4 regions of the Ruegeria sp. S84 genome follow, and region 1 is predicted to be linked to each of the others. Evidence: riboswitches for the same ligand, from Rfam matches in the RefSeq annotation. Region 1 holds a riboswitch; each other region holds the start of a gene.

The links. Region 1 has a riboswitch for cobalamin ahead of AC1DFB_RS18670 (energy-coupling factor ABC transporter permease). Riboswitches for the same ligand answer to the same signal wherever they lie in the genome.
Region 2: another riboswitch for cobalamin. It lies ahead of AC1DFB_RS19340 (DUF1636 family protein); the one in region 1 lies ahead of AC1DFB_RS18670 (energy-coupling factor ABC transporter permease).
Region 3: another riboswitch for cobalamin. It lies ahead of AC1DFB_RS03785 (DUF1636 family protein); the one in region 1 lies ahead of AC1DFB_RS18670 (energy-coupling factor ABC transporter permease).
Region 4: another riboswitch for cobalamin. It lies ahead of AC1DFB_RS17640 (hypothetical protein); the one in region 1 lies ahead of AC1DFB_RS18670 (energy-coupling factor ABC transporter permease).

The regions. Positions count from the first base shown of each region.
Region 1 covers NZ_CM152618.1:3,709,417-3,713,609, reverse strand. Annotated here, with positions in the region: gene AC1DFB_RS18675 (transglutaminase-like cysteine peptidase) at 158-781, shown strand; gene AC1DFB_RS18670 (energy-coupling factor ABC transporter permease) at 887-1,570, opposite strand; cobalamin riboswitch at 1,647-1,859, opposite strand; gene AC1DFB_RS18665 (L,D-transpeptidase) at 2,075-2,737, shown strand; gene AC1DFB_RS18660 (hypothetical protein) at 2,779-3,051, opposite strand; gene AC1DFB_RS18655 (heavy metal translocating P-type ATPase) at 3,238-4,193, shown strand, end outside.
Region 2 covers NZ_JBWPVF010000001.1:128,667-132,859, forward strand. Annotated here, with positions in the region: gene AC1DFB_RS19330 (peroxidase family protein) at 1-504, opposite strand, end outside; gene AC1DFB_RS19335 (catalase family protein) at 523-1,590, opposite strand; cobalamin riboswitch at 1,849-2,056, shown strand; gene AC1DFB_RS19340 (DUF1636 family protein) at 2,159-2,515, shown strand; gene AC1DFB_RS19345 (ABC transporter ATP-binding protein) at 2,512-3,297, shown strand; gene AC1DFB_RS19350 (ABC transporter substrate-binding protein) at 3,316-4,193, shown strand, end outside.
Region 3 covers NZ_CM152618.1:744,514-748,706, forward strand. Annotated here, with positions in the region: gene cobN (cobaltochelatase subunit CobN) at 1-185, opposite strand, end outside; gene cobW (cobalamin biosynthesis protein CobW) at 191-1,246, opposite strand; gene AC1DFB_RS03785 (DUF1636 family protein) at 1,243-1,623, opposite strand; cobalamin riboswitch at 1,709-1,915, opposite strand; gene AC1DFB_RS03790 (NAD(P)-dependent oxidoreductase) at 2,060-3,007, shown strand; gene AC1DFB_RS03795 (glycosyltransferase family 2 protein) at 3,122-4,129, shown strand; gene AC1DFB_RS03800 (class I SAM-dependent methyltransferase) at 4,122-4,193, shown strand, end outside.
Region 4 covers NZ_CM152618.1:3,521,902-3,526,094, reverse strand. Annotated here, with positions in the region: gene AC1DFB_RS17660 (bifunctional 2',3'-cyclic-nucleotide 2'-phosphodiesterase/3'-nucleotidase) at 1-42, shown strand, start outside; RNA gene ffs (signal recognition particle sRNA small type) at 81-179, shown strand; gene rsgA (ribosome small subunit-dependent GTPase A) at 339-1,367, shown strand; gene AC1DFB_RS17645 (alpha/beta hydrolase family protein) at 1,404-2,261, opposite strand; cobalamin riboswitch at 2,383-2,603, shown strand; gene AC1DFB_RS17640 (hypothetical protein) at 2,695-3,102, shown strand; gene AC1DFB_RS17635 (phosphatase domain-containing protein) at 3,107-3,607, opposite strand; gene AC1DFB_RS17630 (DNA polymerase III subunit gamma/tau) at 3,780-4,193, shown strand, end outside.

The sequences.
Region 1 (4,193 bases):
AGCTCACCCACACAATCACGACTAAAAACTGCGCGCTCGCGAACTTTGCTGCTCTGCATTTTAAATTGAATAAGCTGTTGTAATGCGTCGATGAACATAAAAGATTGAAATAGAGTTCTCTTGGCTCGGTAGCTTCAGATACCCAGGAGAAACGAGCATGGGGAAAGCAGATATGACAAAACCTACTTCCGCTCAGAAAAAACTCTCGGAACGGTTACCAGTTTATCTATCGTTGGCCTGTATCATATGCAGCTACCTTGTCTCCGCCGCTCCATTGCAAGCTTCTGAGCTTCCCTGGATCAAACTAGATAGAGAGGTTCAGGCGCCATCGGGTGCCAAATCACTCTGCAAAGATTATTCGTGGGCGTGCGCGAATACTCGTACTTCTGGTCTGCCAGAAGCGCGGGAGAAACAGATCGTTAAAGCGATTAACTTGCGCGTCAATCGGAGGATCCGCGCCGTTTCGGATCAAAACCAATACGGGACAAAGGAATACTGGACACTACCAATGCAGGGGTCAGGGGATTGCGAAGATTTCGCTTTGCAAAAGAAGTTTGAACTAATGCAGAACGGCCTGGATCCTACGAAGCTACTTATTGCAACTGTCTTAGACACCAATCGCAGTGGCCATGCAGTTTTAGTTTATCGCTCGAGTGAAGGCGATTTGATTCTGGACAATGTCACCAACAGGATCAAAACTTGGAAGGAAACGAGGTATCTTTTCCTACGAATACAGGACCCAAATCACCCTGATCGTTGGGTACAGGTTTCTAGCGGCTAAAAACAATGTGGCGCGCCCTAGAGACGCGCCACAATAAAATTTTGGTCCTGCGACTACTGGTTGTTTCGCGGCAACCCAAGTTTAGGACACCGCTTCAAACTTTGGTCAAGCTTTCGCAGCGTTGTACAAACGCGGAGTCACCAGACCTGTACTGTTCAAACCGCGCATTGCCTTGGCTGCCGCAAGCACTGCCAGATCAGCAATCGGCTCAATGACGATTACCAGCATATAAGCGCCGCCAAAGGACAGAACCGACGCCATGGTTTCTGCGCCGAAACCCTGGCCGTAGAAGGCCCAGAACCCAACCCATGCGACTACTCCTCCCTGATACGTCGCACTTAGGGCAAGAGCTTGGCCATATTTGAGGTCAACATATGCTGTGCCGGGTGCGATGATGCGGCTGGCCAGTGCCTGTAGCGCAAATAGCGGCACCAGCAGAGTGGTCAGGTTGATGAAGTACTGCGGAAGATCGAACGGGGCAAAAAACACACCCTGAATCAGGAGACCAGCTGCCAATCCAAAAGCCGCGGGTGCAGCACCGAGAAGCAGAAACAGCGTCGACCCCAGGATGAAGTGGACTTCAGAGACACCAACCGGGAAATGCGGCAGGACTTCGAAGAAAAGGAAAACCCCAACGGTGGCGAGCACCGAGCGCATAACAAAAGATGCAGGTCCATTCGCACGCAATGTGGAAAACGTTTCTTTCGCTGCGTAAGTAGCCGCACCTGCGGCGGTAACATAGGAAAGCGCGATTTTGGCACCATTCACGATGCCCGGTTCGATATGCATGTTCTTTCTCCCTACCGCCTCACCCGGCGGCTTGTCAGGTTGAATCGACCGTAAGGCCGACAGGTTCAGTCTGGGCATAGCCCGGCGCTTTACGGCAGGTCTCCTGACTCGCGGGTGCTCGCTCCGCCAACCTTCCCGGTTCCATTACGAACCAGTGGTGTCTTGGCATCGCTCTCCGCTCACAGTTGCGGGGGCAGTTACGGAATTGGCGCCATTGAAAACACCGAACCGTATTCCCTTTTAATCCTTTTGGCTTCCGCCATCAGGAACCGAAAACAATTCACCGCTACAATGGCGGCTTCGCCTGTGTCAATTGTCTTTGCGACCTATTCCAATGTAAACTCGACCGAAGCAGGATTCACGCAACCGGTCACGTGATCAACTGGGTAAACCAAGCGTTACCTGAAACCTCTTGAAGCTCTAGCTGCTAGAGGCTTTAAGATTCGAATTAATTCGCGATAGTGCGATCCAAATACGTTAAACTTGTGAACCAGGACGAGACCTATGCTTACAAGGCGCCATTTCATTCAATCCACCACAGCGCTGTTCTCGGCGTCTGCGGCCAGTCCATTGATCGCCAAAACCTGGCCAACCGCATCGCAGAAGACCTATTGGGACAGTCAGGTCACGCCAATTGGTTACGATCCAATGACCTCAAATCCGTGGGGTGTTCATGACCGTTTTTTACCAAGACGCGTCGCGGCAAATGATGGTTTGGTTCCAGGTGACATCCATGTGGATGCCGTCGCGCGCTATCTCTACCATATCGAAGAAGGCGGGACCGCAATGCGCTATGGCGTAGCGATCGCGCGCGGGAACCTTTACGAGCCCGGCACCTATGTTATCCGCCGAAAGGTCGAATGGCCACACTGGACACCAACCGCTTCAATGATCGAGCGCAACCCCGAATACGCGGAATTCCGGAATGGAATGGAGCCCGGGCCGAATAATGCTCTCGGCTCTCGTGCCCTTTATCTATACGTTGGAGACCGAGACACATATCTCAGAATTCACGGCACGCCTGAGCCAAGAAGCATCGGCGGTCGCGCAAGTTCTGGATGTGTGCGAATGATCATGGCTCATATCAATGACCTCTACCCAAACGTGAAAACCGGCTCGACCGCTTTCCTATACTCTGCCGAAGATAGCGTCACAGCCCGCTCATGAATATTGGGCAGCGTACATGGACGTCGCTGCCCTCATTTCGATCAGGCGTCGCGCGCAATGCAGATCGGAGCGCCATTCGTCGCGCGCAATGGTACCAATGTCGTCTCGACGGGTCCGCTGTGCTCATACCAAAAGCAATTGTCTTCGGGCAGGAGGCGCGCTGTGGTCAAATCCTGCGCCGGCCCTGCCAGCGCTACGACCGAATCTGGCACGTTGCCTGGTTCAAGTGCTTTGCTTTTGGCCCCGGTGAACTGGGCTGAGCAACCAGCCGTAATCGAGACTAACGTGATGGTAATTGCGATCCGTTTCTGCATTGATCTGTTCCAAATTTTTTGCGTCATCTGCAATTAGATTGCATCCACACGGCCGGCCCGCAAGACGAAATGAACTAACAATATCGCAGGCAAAGAACCCGGATGAAAAAAATACAAAAGGTATTGAAGCTCTAGTTACTGTAGGAACTATTTACAAAGGACCATAGAGATTCTTGAGGTCCAATCATGTCATCCGATACCCATAGCCACGACCATGGCCACGAAAACAAACATGGTCACCACGCATGCGGTAGCGGCGGGTGTGGCGACATCGCCCCCGCCGGTCCAATTCCTGAAGGTGGTAGAAGCTTTCAGGTCTCTGGCCTTGATTGCGCCGAAGAGGTGGCGATCCTGAACCGTGTCGTCGGCCCGAAAGCAGGTGGCGAAGAGCATCTTGCATTTGATGTGATCAACGGTCGGATGACACTTCTTGAAAGTGCTGCCAAGTTATCTGACGAAGATGTCATGCTGCTGGTTGCCAGTACTGGTATGACCGCCAAACCATGGGATGACGGAAATGCCGCCCAGGACCAGGCGGCGCATATTGCACGTCAGCGGCGGTTCACCACTCTAAGCGGAGGGTTTTGGGCAGCGGGTTTTGGCTGGCACATTTTTGAAACCGGCATGGGCGGTGCGCTCGGGCTGTTTTCGGGACATGGTGAGGTTCCGATGCCTTTGCCCGAGGCAGTTTTATTCGCGGTTGCGATACTGTTTGGCGTCTGGCTGGTGGCCCCCAAGGCCTGGTCTTCGGCGCGTCGCCTTTCGCCGGATATGAACCTTCTGATGGTTGTTGCCGTCGCTGGTGCCATCGGACTGGGTGAGTTTTTTGAAGCGGCAACTGTAGCATTTTTCTTTTCGCTTTCTCTTTATCTGGAAAGCTGGAGTGTCGGACGGGCTCGCAACGCGGTATCCGCGCTGCTTGATCTGGCCCCCCCGACGGTTCGGCTGGTTCGTGCTGACGGTTCTGAGGCAACGGTCCCGGCGGCGGATGTCTTTGTCGGTGACAGCTTCATCGTTCGAGGCGGGGATCGCATTCCACTTGACGGGGAAGTCATCGAAGGGGCTGGTGCCGTTGACCAGGCTCCAATCACAGGTGAAAGCGCGCTGATTCCTAAAGAGCTGGGTGATGAGGTCTATGCCGG
Region 2 (4,193 bases), on a different replicon from region 1:
ATCCAGACGAAAGGCCAACCGGTGGGTTAATTCATTGGTATCGGGATCGCGTTCGCGCAGCATGTCGGTCTGAAAATCGTTCAGCCCGTAGATTTGGCACAGATCGACCTCGTGGTTCGAATCCGTCTGATCAACCGGTCCTTTCGCCCCAAAGGTGCGCAGGAAACTGTCGGTAAACCATTGTGCGGCCGAGATAAACAAAAGTGTCGATCCTTGCGGGCACATCAAGGTAAGCGGGCTGCCATCCATTTGTGTCCGTCGGCGAAAGAGATCAGCAACTTCGCTTTCCGACGGCAGGACGGGTGAGAGGTCTTCTGGCGTTGTATGCCGACCGATCCAGCGATGGGAAAACACGCCGGGCCATGTCGTGTAGTCTGCGCCCATCGTATAGGGCCGCGGTCGGTGGATCTTCGCGGCGTTTGCAAGCCTGATCGCGGCTAAATAGCTCGTAACGGGTGGGGAGATCTTGAATCCGAGTTTGATCAGATCATCAACGTCCAGCATCAATACATCTCCGTTTGGTCATCGATTCGGGAACCGGGCGCGGGCCAAGCTCAGATAGGTTCTGAGCCGGATCGCATTAATCGGTCCTAAAGGTTCGTGATCTGCCGTGACACGCCAGGGCGAGAAGCTCATCGCGTCTCCATTCTGCGGATCAAATTCTGCACCTTTGGGAATCGTGATATCCGCCACGGGCGTGACGGTATGATGGTACGGATCAAGAGGTGCATCTGGTTGCGGGTCGCATGCCCACCGGATGCGATTGTCGAGCACATCGAATTCGTCGGCCGGGCGCGGGGGCTCAATCACACACAGCTCGAAGTGATTATCTCCATCGGCCACGTCTTGCCGCAAACACTGCCCGATCCCATCTGGGTCGTCTACCGGATGTGCCGGAATTTTTGGTTTCGCGCTGCGGGCCAAGTATCTGACCGTTAGATCGGGGCCCAGCCGATACGGTGTTGTCGACCAGAAATGGACCTCAAAAGGCGAGTGCATATAGTTCGAGGCAAAATCACTCGCGACGCGAAACTGACGCTTGCCTTCACGAGTGAGGAAGGCGCGAAATCCTGCGCGCAGCCCTTTGGTGATCAACCTAAGGCTCCATTTTCGTCGCCCTTTGATCGCGTGCTGGACCGCTTGTAATGTGGCGACAAGCCTGCCCAATCGCTCATATTCATCGGGGACGTAGCTGGGAAACACATCCTGATCGACCAATACGAAATCGAACTCGTCGCTGAGTTGTGTGGTCCCCAGATGCGCAAGTGCCTCGGCGTCGATCAGCTTGGGGCCTGGCACGTCAAAAAGCTTGATCGCCATCCCGTGGGCATCCGATTTCCGGTCATCCAGATGCGCGCCGTTGGAAAAGCGAAGTGCGGCTGAATAGGCAGCGGGCTGTTCAAACAGGCCGTGACGGAACTGTTCTGGTAGATCGTTTCTGACAGTGAATGTTGCAGCCACGCACCCGTGACTGCGCCCATGCTGAGCCCTTAAGCGATGGCCTTTCCACCGTGCAACGGCCTCGAGATTGTGGTCAATGACATCATCAACAATATCCGGCGGCAATGCGTTTTGCGAAACATGTGTCAAAGAACCGTCTCCTTGGATAAACCCAGGCAATGATCAAACAGGGGTAAGGTGCTGACAAAGCTAAACCTCTAAATTTGTTCAGCTTACCTCAGATTGTCTAATTTCCAAACACACCAACTATGGACGGCCGCAGCCAGACAAATTCGGCGCGCAGCCCAAGCTATTCGGTTGGTGCTTCGGACACGTAGTTGCCGGCGCTCGATCCTCGACCAGAGTTGGGTGCCTTCGACTTTATCATTGACGTGTCCGGTGTTCTCGGGCACTCAGTCGATTGATGGTTCCCGGTGGTGTTGCCGCGGGATGAAAAGGGAATACGGTGAGGTTTGCCAAAAGGTGCCAATTCCGTAACTGCCCCCGCAACTGTAAGCGGTGAGCAAGGCCAAACAGCCACTGGTCCACAGGGTCGGGAAGGTTGGCCGAGCGCGGACCCGCAAGTCAGGAGACCTGCCATCAGATGTTCAACCAACCCGGGGCGGGGCGTCCTGGAAGGAGGCTTTGATGGCGCGTCAATCGCGTGTTTACATTGTCGGCAGCTTCCGCATGCGCTTGGAAACAAGTGGAGTGGACCATGCCAGATACGCCTGATCATTTCATTCTAGTCTGCGAAAGCTGCACTGAAGGGCTGCCCCTTGATGAAATTTGCGATGCGTTGACTGGGAAATTACCTCGCAGTTTTGCGATCCGCGCGTCGTCTTGCATGGCAGGCTGCGATAGTCCCAGAACGGTTGGGTTCCAGGCCGTAGGAAAGGCGCAATACCTTTTTGGTGGCATTCAGACCGCGGATGAGGTGCAGGCGCTGGCTGAGTTTGCAGCGCAGTATCGTGAAAGCCCGAATGGCTGGACAAATGCCACTGATCGCCCGCAGGCGTTGTTCAATAAAACCCTCTCGCGCATGCCGCAGATCGAACAGGGGGCATCGCAATGACGTTGCCACCCTTTCTGATTGCCGAAAACCTTGAGTATTATGCCCTTAACGGAGATGTCCTGTTGCAGGGCGTCTCGTTCGAGTTGGACGAGGGTTCCATTCTAGCTATCGCCGGCCCGAACGGGGCGGGGAAAACGACGCTTCTCAATCTGTTGTGCGGCGCTGAGCCGCTGGCACTTGGCGATGTTCGGATCAAAGGACGCAGTCTGAAACAGCTCTCCGCCAAAGAGCGTGCGCGCATGATTGCAGTGGTAGGTCAGCAGGAACTGCCCGATGGACGCTTGGCGTTGCGCGATTATGTTGCGCTGGGGCAAATACCCATCCGTGCGGACCGCTCTGCCGAAGGCCACGCGCAAGAGCTGGACCGGATTTTAGACCTGACCGGTCTCGCCAATCTCGCGGACAAGCGCATGGCCCAACTGTCCGGAGGCGAACGTCAGCGTGCCCATATCGCACGTGCTTTGGCGCAGAACCCTTCGTTGCTGTTTCTGGACGAACCGACCAACCATCTGGATCCTGATGCAAAAGGGCGGATGCTGTCTTTGGTCGCCGAGCTTGGGATCACCGTGGTCATGATCGTACACGATCTGGTCATGATCCCCGAATTCGCCACACACGTGGCGCTGATGAAATCGACCCGCATGATCGAGTTTGGATCGGTGGACAAGGTGCTGACACCCGAAAGAGTCCGCGAAACTTTTGGCGTTGATTTCCTCTGCTTTCTCCACGAAGGCCGCGTGATCCCGGCGCTTGATATTCGAAGAACCACAATCTCAACTTAGTCGAAGGAACACACTGAGATGAAATACATCTGGCCCGTGGCGTTGGCCACCGCCATGGCAAGCGGTGCTGCTGCGCAAGAAGTCACCGTAGACAACTGCGGCGAACCGCTGGTTTTTGATACCGCGCCCGAGCGCCTGGTTGTGCATGACATGAACATGACCGATATGGCCTTTGCATTGGGTCTGCAGGACAAGATCGTCGGCCTGACCGGCATCACCGGCTGGTACAAGACCAGCCCTGATTTTGATGCTCTGCGCGGCGACATCCCCGAGCTTGCGCCGAAATATCCGATCGTCGAAAACCTGGTGGCGGTTGAACCCGACCTGTTCTTTGCAGGTTGGTACTATGGCATGAAGCCGGGTGGTGATGTGACCCCAGATACATTGGAACCGTTCGGAATCAAGACCTTGGTTCTAACGGAAAGCTGTGTCCATCTGGACAAGGATCGCCCCGAAGCCAGCATGGATCTTCTGTTTGGCGATGTGTTGCGCTTGGGCAAGGTGATGCAAGTCGAAGACAAGGCCGAGGCTCTGGTCTCGGGCTGGAAAGAGCAGCTGGCAGCGATCGATGCCAAGACTGCTGAACTGCCCAAGCCCCGCGTCTTTCTTCTGGATGGTCCTGCAGATGCTCCGTTTACCGCCGGTAAATTCGCGATTCCCGATGCGATGATCACAGCCGCTGGTGGTGAAAACGTCACTCATGACATGGACACGAGCTGGGGCCGCACTTCGTGGGAGGCCGTTGCCGCATCGAACCCGGAATTCCTGGTTTTGTTGGATTATCAGACCGGCAATGGCGCCGAGGACACCTTCAAGTTCCTGCAGGAACATCCCGTCATGTCGCAGACTGATGCCGTCAAGAACGAACGCTGGATCGGATTGCGCTACGAAGAGCT
Region 3 (4,193 bases), 780 kb from region 1:
AGATTGGCCAGCCGCATCGTTGGCATGCGTCCTTCAGGCCCACCTCCACGATGCCATCCCGCCGCGAAAGCGCCAAGGTCACTGTCGGAAAAGGACAGCACCACCAGGTCCGCCGGGCTCTGGCCCAGATCGGTCGGGGTCTCGGTTTCTTCGAGCCCATGGCTTTCGCGGAAGACGACGTGCATAGGTCTTACTCGGCAGCCTCGGTTACACCCACGAGGATATCGCGGATCTCGGCCTCTTTGATATCGTCATGCTCGGCAATGACCACAAGGCGCGAGCGACGGTCTTCGCCGGGCTCCCACGGGCGGTCATATTGGTGACGCACGCGCGCACCGACGGCCTGAACCAGTAGGCGCATGGGCTTGCCCTGAACGGCGGCATAGCCTTTGACGCGCAGGATATTCAACTCGTTGGCCAATCGTTCAATCTTGGCGACCAGATCAATCGGATCGGTTTGCTCGGGCAGTTCAACGATGATGCTTTCGAAATCGTCATGCTCGTGATCGTGATGGCCGTCGTGATGGCTGGGACGCGCGTCCATGTCATCCTCGGCCGCGGCTTCTAGACCCAGCACGACGCGGACGTCCACGGCACCCTCAGCCACTTCGACTACGGGCAGGGGGCGGGGCGCTTCGGCGGCGATGATCTCTTTCGCTTTCGCAACGCCTTCCGGGCCAGCCAGATCGGGCTTGGTCAGCAGAATGATGTCGGCGCAGGAAATCTGATCCTCGAACACCTCGGACAAGGGAGTTTCATGATCAATCGAGTCATCTGCCATGCGTTGCGCATCCACCGCCTCGACATTCGGAGCAAACCGACCAGCGGCCACAGCCTCGGCATCGGCCAGAGCAATCACGCCATCGACGGTGATTTTCGAGCGGATATCGGGCCAGTCGAACGCCTTCAGCAGCGGTTTTGGCAGGGCAAGACCGGAGGTTTCGATCAGGATGTGATCAGGGCGCGGCTCTAGTGCCATCAGGGCTTCGATGGTCGGGATGAAATCATCGGCCACGGTGCAGCAGATGCAACCATTGGCCAGTTCCATGATGTTTTCCGCGGGGCAATCAGGAATGGCGCAGGATTTCAGGATATCGCCATCGACGCCGACATCGCCGAATTCGTTGACGACCACCGCCAGACGCTTGCCCTGCGGGTTCTGCATCAGGTGTCGCACCAAAGTGGTTTTGCCCGAGCCCAAAAAGCCGGTGATCACAGTGACGGGGAGTTTCTCAAGATTGCTCATTTCAGGGCTCCAATCGGGGGAATGCGGGCCGCACAGTTTTTGCGGAAATGTTCGGGACGTTCGCGCCATTTGACCAAACCGTCCTCGGTGGCGAGGTATTTGGCTGCGCCTTCGACGATGGTTTCGACATGGTCGATCTCGTTCAAATGCTCATACACGAAAGTCCAGCGATCCGGTCCTCCGCGTAGCACGATCGAGCAGCCTTCATCGCAATTCGACAGGCATTCCACAGCTTTCAATGTAATGCCTTCGGGCAGGCCCGCCTGTTCAAGCGCCTTGTGCAGCAACGTGCCGGGGCGCTGGGCGTCATCCTCGACAGGCAGCCCGCGACGGCAGGTAGTGCAAACCAACAGTTCGACCGGTGCGGTCTCGGTCATGTCTCTCATCCCCCCAAATCCTCTTCGTGGGGGACGGGGTTTCATGCGGGCCGATCACAGCCCCACACCGGAACACCCCGTCCGGTTTCATCTTCGGGCGTTGGCAGGTCTCCCGGCTTGCGGATGTCAGAGGAGGCCTCTGTCGGATGTCCCGCCTTCCCGGCCATACTGCCAGTGGCTTTGGGCACCCTCTCCGGTCACGGTCGCGGGGGCGGCTGCGTTTGACGGCAAAAACCGCTGACGCATTCCCTTTTCATCTGCTCTCGCAGACACCAACGAAAGGGACATGCGGCAGGGCAGGGTTGCTTGTCAAGCGAGTCGCGCCGATCCGTGAAAAAGCGGATAAAAAGCGACCTGTCGGGGTCGCTGGGCGGCATGATACTTCTGCAACGACGTGCTGGCATGGCAGCAAGATGCGAACAGGAGGATACCGCGCATGAAAGTAGGGTTTATCGGGCTGGGGAATGTAGGGGGCAAGCTATCTGGATCGCTGCTACGAAACGGTATCGATCTGACGGTTCATGACCTGAACCCGGATCTGGTGACCGAATTCGTCGCCAAGGGTGCCAAAGCCGCCAAAAGCCCGGCGCAACTGATGCGCGATTGCGATGCTGTTATAACCTGTTTGCCTTCTCCTGCGGCCTCGGATGCGGTGATGCAGGAAATGTTGCCAGAGGTCGGCCCTGGCAAAATCTGGATGGAAATGTCGACCACCGACGAAGCCGAAGTCAAACGCCTTGGCGCAATGGTCATCGAACGAGGCGGCGCAGCGGTGGATTGCCCGGTTTCGGGCGGATGTCACCGGGCAGCGACGGGTAATATCTCGATCTTCGCAGGCTGTGATCGTGAGACTTTTGAACGTATCCTGCCATTCCTGACCACCATGGGGCGGCGCATTTTGCACACGGGCGATCTGGGCTCGGCCTCTGTTCTGAAGGTGTTGACCAATTATCTGGCGACCGCCAACCTGATCACCTGTGCCGAGGCATTGGTGACAGCCAAGGCCGCCGGCATGGACCTTGGAACCACCTATGAGGCGATCAAGATATCGTCAGGCACATCCTTCGTGCACGAGACCGAAAGTCAGGTCATCCTGAACGGCTCGCGCGATATTTCCTTCACCATGGACCTGGTGAAAAAAGATATCGGTCTGTTTCAGGAGGTCGCCGACCGTGCCGGAGTTCCCCTTGAGATAAACCCATTGATGATTAAGATTTTCGAAGATGGCATCGCGCGATATGGTGAGCGTGAACTGTCCCCGAACATCATCAGGCGGCTAGAGGACGCGACCGGACTGGAGATCCAGGCGCCAGGGTTCCCAACCGAGATGCTGGACGACGAGCCAGAAGAACCGGGTTACGAGGTGATCCCGCAGAATCGGTAGATCAAATAATCGGCAAGCGTTGCGGCTGTCTGGCGACCTGGTTGGACAAAATTCTGGGGCTATTCTAAACAGGTCGACAGGAGTCCGACACCGGCACAGGCAAGAGAACAACTTATGACGAATGAGACCTTTCTCATCGTAACAACGATGAAAAACGAAGGGCCTTTCATGATCGATTGGGTGGCCTACAACCACGCAATCGGTTTTGATGACATTCTGATTTATACCAATGATTGCGCTGATGGTACCGATGCCATGGGCAAACGGTTGCAAGCGCTTGGCTGGGCTCACCACGAACGAAACAGGCTGGGTCCGCGCGCCGCGCCGCAGGTTCGTGCATTTTCGCTTGCGCGGAATCACCCAAGCTATCTGTCATCGGATTGGATTCTCAGTTTGGATGTGGACGAGTATATCAATATCCGTTTACCCAATAGTGATATAAGAAGCCTCGTTGAGGCCAGCGGCGTGGCGGACGCGATCTCGATCTGCTGGCGCATGTTCGGAAACGCGGGTCAGAACGATTTCGTTGATCGACCTGTACCTGAGACTTTCTTTCTGGCCGCCAACGAAGACGGCTATCCGCATCACCGGACCAAAGGGTTCAAAACGCTGTTCCGCAACAACGGAAAATTCAGCCGTTTTCGCGCCCATCGTCCCAGGATCAATCCAGAAGATGCACCGAACCCTGACGCGCCATACGAAGGCGTGTTGTGGCGGGATTCGGGCGGGAACCTCTACCCAGCAGACCAAGTGAAATGGAAAGCATGGCGTGGTTTCAGCCATGAATTCGCGCGCATTCATCATTATGCTGTGCGCAGCACTGATAGCTTTTTGGTCAAGCGCGACCGTGGGCGCACCAATCATGTGGGGCAGGATCAAGGGCTCAAATACTGGCTCATGATGAACCACAATGATGTTGAGGATCGCTCAATTCTGGAACACATGCCGGCTATGCACGACATCAAAGCTGAGATGATGGCAGATCCGCAATTGGCAGACCTCCATCACCAAGCATGTGAGTGGCACAGATCGAAAGCCGAAGAATTGAGAGCCAGACCGGACTGGGTTGATCTGGTTGAAGCGTTGCAAAATTCCTCTACCGGAGAAGACGTCTATGGGTGAAGCTGTATCTGCTGAGGATCGCCGCAAGAAGCAAGCTGAGCAGCGCGAGCGGAAGGATTCCCTG
Region 4 (4,193 bases), 190 kb from region 1:
GACGATGCGGATGGTTTCATGCGTATTCATCTGACCTTCTGACGGGTTGCCATTTTCAGGGGATGCACCTATATCGGCTTTGAGAGGTTGGCGCGGGCGAGCGCCTCGCCAACCTGGTCAGGTCCGGAAGGAAGCAGCCACAACGAGCCCCGCTTGGGTCGATGTCCAACCTCTCACTTAGAACCCATCAGCCGCAGGAGGGCGTTTATGATTGTAGCAAATTCCCTTCGGGCAGACCGGTTCTGATCCTTTCCGATCAACTGACTGCCTGAACACATCACCAGCGGATGCGCGATTGCCATCCGGCGGGATTGCTGTTTCTGATCACAGGCAGACCAATGTTACTTTCCTTATCGGACCTCGGATGGTCCTCTCATTTCGCGGCTCAGCATACGGCTGATCCGTCACTTCTACCGTATCGCATCTCGGCCGTACACCGGGATCGACTGATCGGGCTGAGCCCTGAAGGTGAATCGCCTTTGTTATCTCTGGATCAATCAACCGGCGCATATGCCGTTGGGGATTGGGTTCTGGCGGATGAAAACAAACGCATACGCCGCGTGCTGGACCGGCGCAGCCTGCTGCAGCGCCGGGCCGCAGGTACAGGGGCAGCGGCGCAGCTGATCGCTGCAAATGTTGATGTGCTGTTCATCGTCAGTTCCTGCAACGCCGATTTCAATCTGCCACGTTTGGAGCGGTATCTTGCGCTGGCGCATCAGGCAGGCTGCTATCCGGTGGTCGTTCTGACCAAGTCGGACATGTGCGATGATCCGAGCCTTTATGTAGATCAGGCCCAATCGCTCGCCCCGTTTCTGACGGTACTTGCGGTCAACGCGCTGGATCACGGCGGTCTCGAACAAGTTCTGTCGTGGTGTCCGAAAGGACAAACCAGCGCCTTGCTTGGATCATCCGGCGTTGGGAAAACGACGCTCGCCAACGGGATGACGGGGCAGGATCAGGCCACCGCAGGTATCCGTGAAGACGATGCGCGCGGCAGGCACACGACAACGGCACGCGCCTTGCATCGCATGCGCAACGGCGGTTGGCTGATCGATACGCCCGGCATGCGCGCGTTACGTCTGCTAGATGCGCAAGAGGGGTTGGATGAGGTGTTCTCGGACATCTCAGACCTCAGCCTGGATTGCCGCTTCTCGGATTGTCAGCACGAGTCTGAGCCCGGATGTGCGGTGCAGGCGGCAATCGACGCTGGTACGCTTGATCCCGCGCGGCTGGACCGCTGGCGCAAGCTGCGGCGCGAAGACCAACACAATTCCGCTTCGGTGGCGCAGGCCCGCGCCCGTGACAAGGCTTTCGGCAAGATGGTGCGCAGCGTGATGCACGAGAAAAAATCCCGTAAAGGGCTATAACGAAGCTGGGCACCGACCTACCGGTGCCCAGCGCTATCAGGCGATCAGCCTAGGCCAGACTGCCGCATTCCGTCTTGCGAATGCACCGATATGGCCGATCTTGGACACTCCGAATTCGCTTGGTGCAAGCAGATGGCGCCCGGCTTTGGGTCCATAGAGATCGGCAAGACGCCAGACAGCATCCGGCGGCACCATTTCATCATCTGCGAAGGTAAACAGATCGACACGTTTGCCCAAATCTTTCCAGCGGGCGGCGGGCAGTGTCGTGCTGATCTCTGGCACATAGCTTTTGGGGGCGGTGCACCATTTGCGCCATTGCCAATAGACTTGGGCAGGCAGGTCCGATCCAAACCCGACCAACCGCCCGGGCAGGTAGCCAAGCGCCTTGACCACCAGCGGCGCGTGACCATACCAGAACAACGCCGCCAAAGCGCGATAAGGCCAAGGGTGATCCGCCAGCGTTACCAGACCCGAACAGACACAGATCATCCTGTCAATCTGATCGATATCGGGTTGGATCGGGCCAAACATTCCGCCCAAGGAATGACCGATGCTCCATAGCTTGGCCTGCGGAAACCGTCGGCGCATCTCGGCCCGGGCGGCTGGAATGTCGATCAACGCCCAATCGGCCATGGTGACATTTGACCGCTTTTGCGAACCCACCAAAGAGTGACCAAAATCCCGGTAGTCATAGGTCAGGCAGGCCATGCCCTGTTCTTCGGCAAGCCATCGGGCGAAGTACTGATAGTAATCCCTCGGCACCCCAGTCGCACCGTTTATGACGACCACCTTTTCGGGGTCGGCAACCGGACGGTAAAGCCGCGCCGACAACATTGCCGGGTCGGACGGGATCTGAAAATCCTCGGTCACAACCGCCAGCTGCGTGACCAACATGGTGCCCTCCAATACCGACTGAACTGATCAGTTCACCCGAAGCGCCTCAAGTCAAGGTTGACGTGGCTGGACCGTACGTCACTTGCCTGACGCAATCTTCTTGACTCGGGCACGGCGCAGCCGCTAGCCATGGCGCGATGGTTCTCGCGCCCAATCGGGCCGGGATGAAAAGGGAACACGGTGCGGTTCTGCCCGGATAAATCCGGAAAGAACCTAGTCCGAGACTGCCCCCGCAACTGTAAGCGGAGAGCAATGCCGAGATACCACTGGCCTTGAAAGCTGGGAAGGTCGGCAAAGCGATGACCCGCAAGTCAGGAGACCTGCCATCGGATGTAGAACCGAAACTCGGGCGGGGTGTCCGGGACGGGTTTGATCGTGCTCCGCAACGACCAACCTGTGCCACGCCCTAGCCTTGCGCGCGGAGGGCGCATTGATGATCTGGAAGACCAAAACACACGAATTCACGGCGACCGTGTGCCAACGTACTGGCGCACCCTGCCCCGCATTGGCGCAGATGGCGCGGGCTCTGACGCAGGCCATGTCGTCTGCACAGCCGATCACAAAACCTGAGTTCGAAATTGAAGGCAGCATAGACCTGTCGCACTGCCCAGAGGGGTGTACCGCCCGCTTTCGCGCCCAATGTGATCAGATCCGCGTATTCTGCGGCGCCGATCCTGAAACTGCGATCGACCGGCTTGATGACTACGCTGACATGATGTTCGGGACCGAGTTCAGCAGCCTGCCCTCTGACCTGCTGAGGAACCATCCGTGCGCCATGCTTGAGGCTTCGCTTCTGGTACCACATACCGGTGGCGAAATCTCGCCACATGTTGGTGTCTAGGCCGTCAAACGGCTTGAACACGGGCCGGTTCAACGGCCCAAAGCATCTGGGCATTTGTCTCGACTGCGCAAGGACGCACCGTACGCAATCGCTTCAATGCCGCCTCAGGCCGTTCACCGCATTCAACCATCAGACGCAGAACCACCATCCCGGATCGGCCACAGCCACCACGGCAATGCACTAGCACACGGCCACCACCTGACAACGCCTGACGGGCAGTCGCGCCAACGCGGGGCCAGCGCTCCACAATCTCCTTGGGTGGCGTGCCAAAATCTTCGATCGGCAAATGCACCCATCTGCTGGCACGCCCCTGAATATCAGCGCCAAAATTCCGCGCACCATCCTGAATCATCTCAACCTCAGTCGTCATCGAGATCACAAGCCCGGGCTTCCAGTCTGCGATAAGATCAAGGTCTTCTGCATACGTTCCTCCACGCCCAGGCATCGAGGACAAGGCCAAGGTGCCTCCGCCGACCTGCAACGCATAAACCACCAGTTGCGACATAATCTCCCCCCAAACAAACTTCACCCAACAACATACTGGTCCAGTAAATAGAATAGAGTGGATTTTAGCCGCATACCCACGCATTCCAAAATGAAAATCGTCCCGGCTGGCTGTGGACGCGGGCGGCGGGGGCCTCTACGCTGCGGCGTAACGCGAATCCGACAGAGCAGACATGACCGAGACGCCCAGCCCCGCCTACCAGGTTCTTGCCCGCAAATACCGCCCCGAAACCTTTGCCGATCTGGTCGGTCAGGACGCCATGGTGCGCACTCTAAAAAACGCCTTCGAGGCGGACCGGATCGCGCAGGCCTTCATCATGACCGGCATCCGCGGTACCGGCAAGACGACGACCGCTCGGATCATAGCCAAGGGTATGAACTGCATCGGTCCCGATGGCAGCGGCGGCCCTACCACCGAACCCTGCGGTCAATGTGAACACTGCGTAGCCATCATGGAGGGCCGCCATGTCGATGTGATGGAGATGGACGCCGCCAGCCGCACCGGTGTCAATGACATCCGCGAGATCATCGACAGCGTACGCTATCGCGCTGCATCCGCGCGCTACAAGATCTATATCATCGACGAG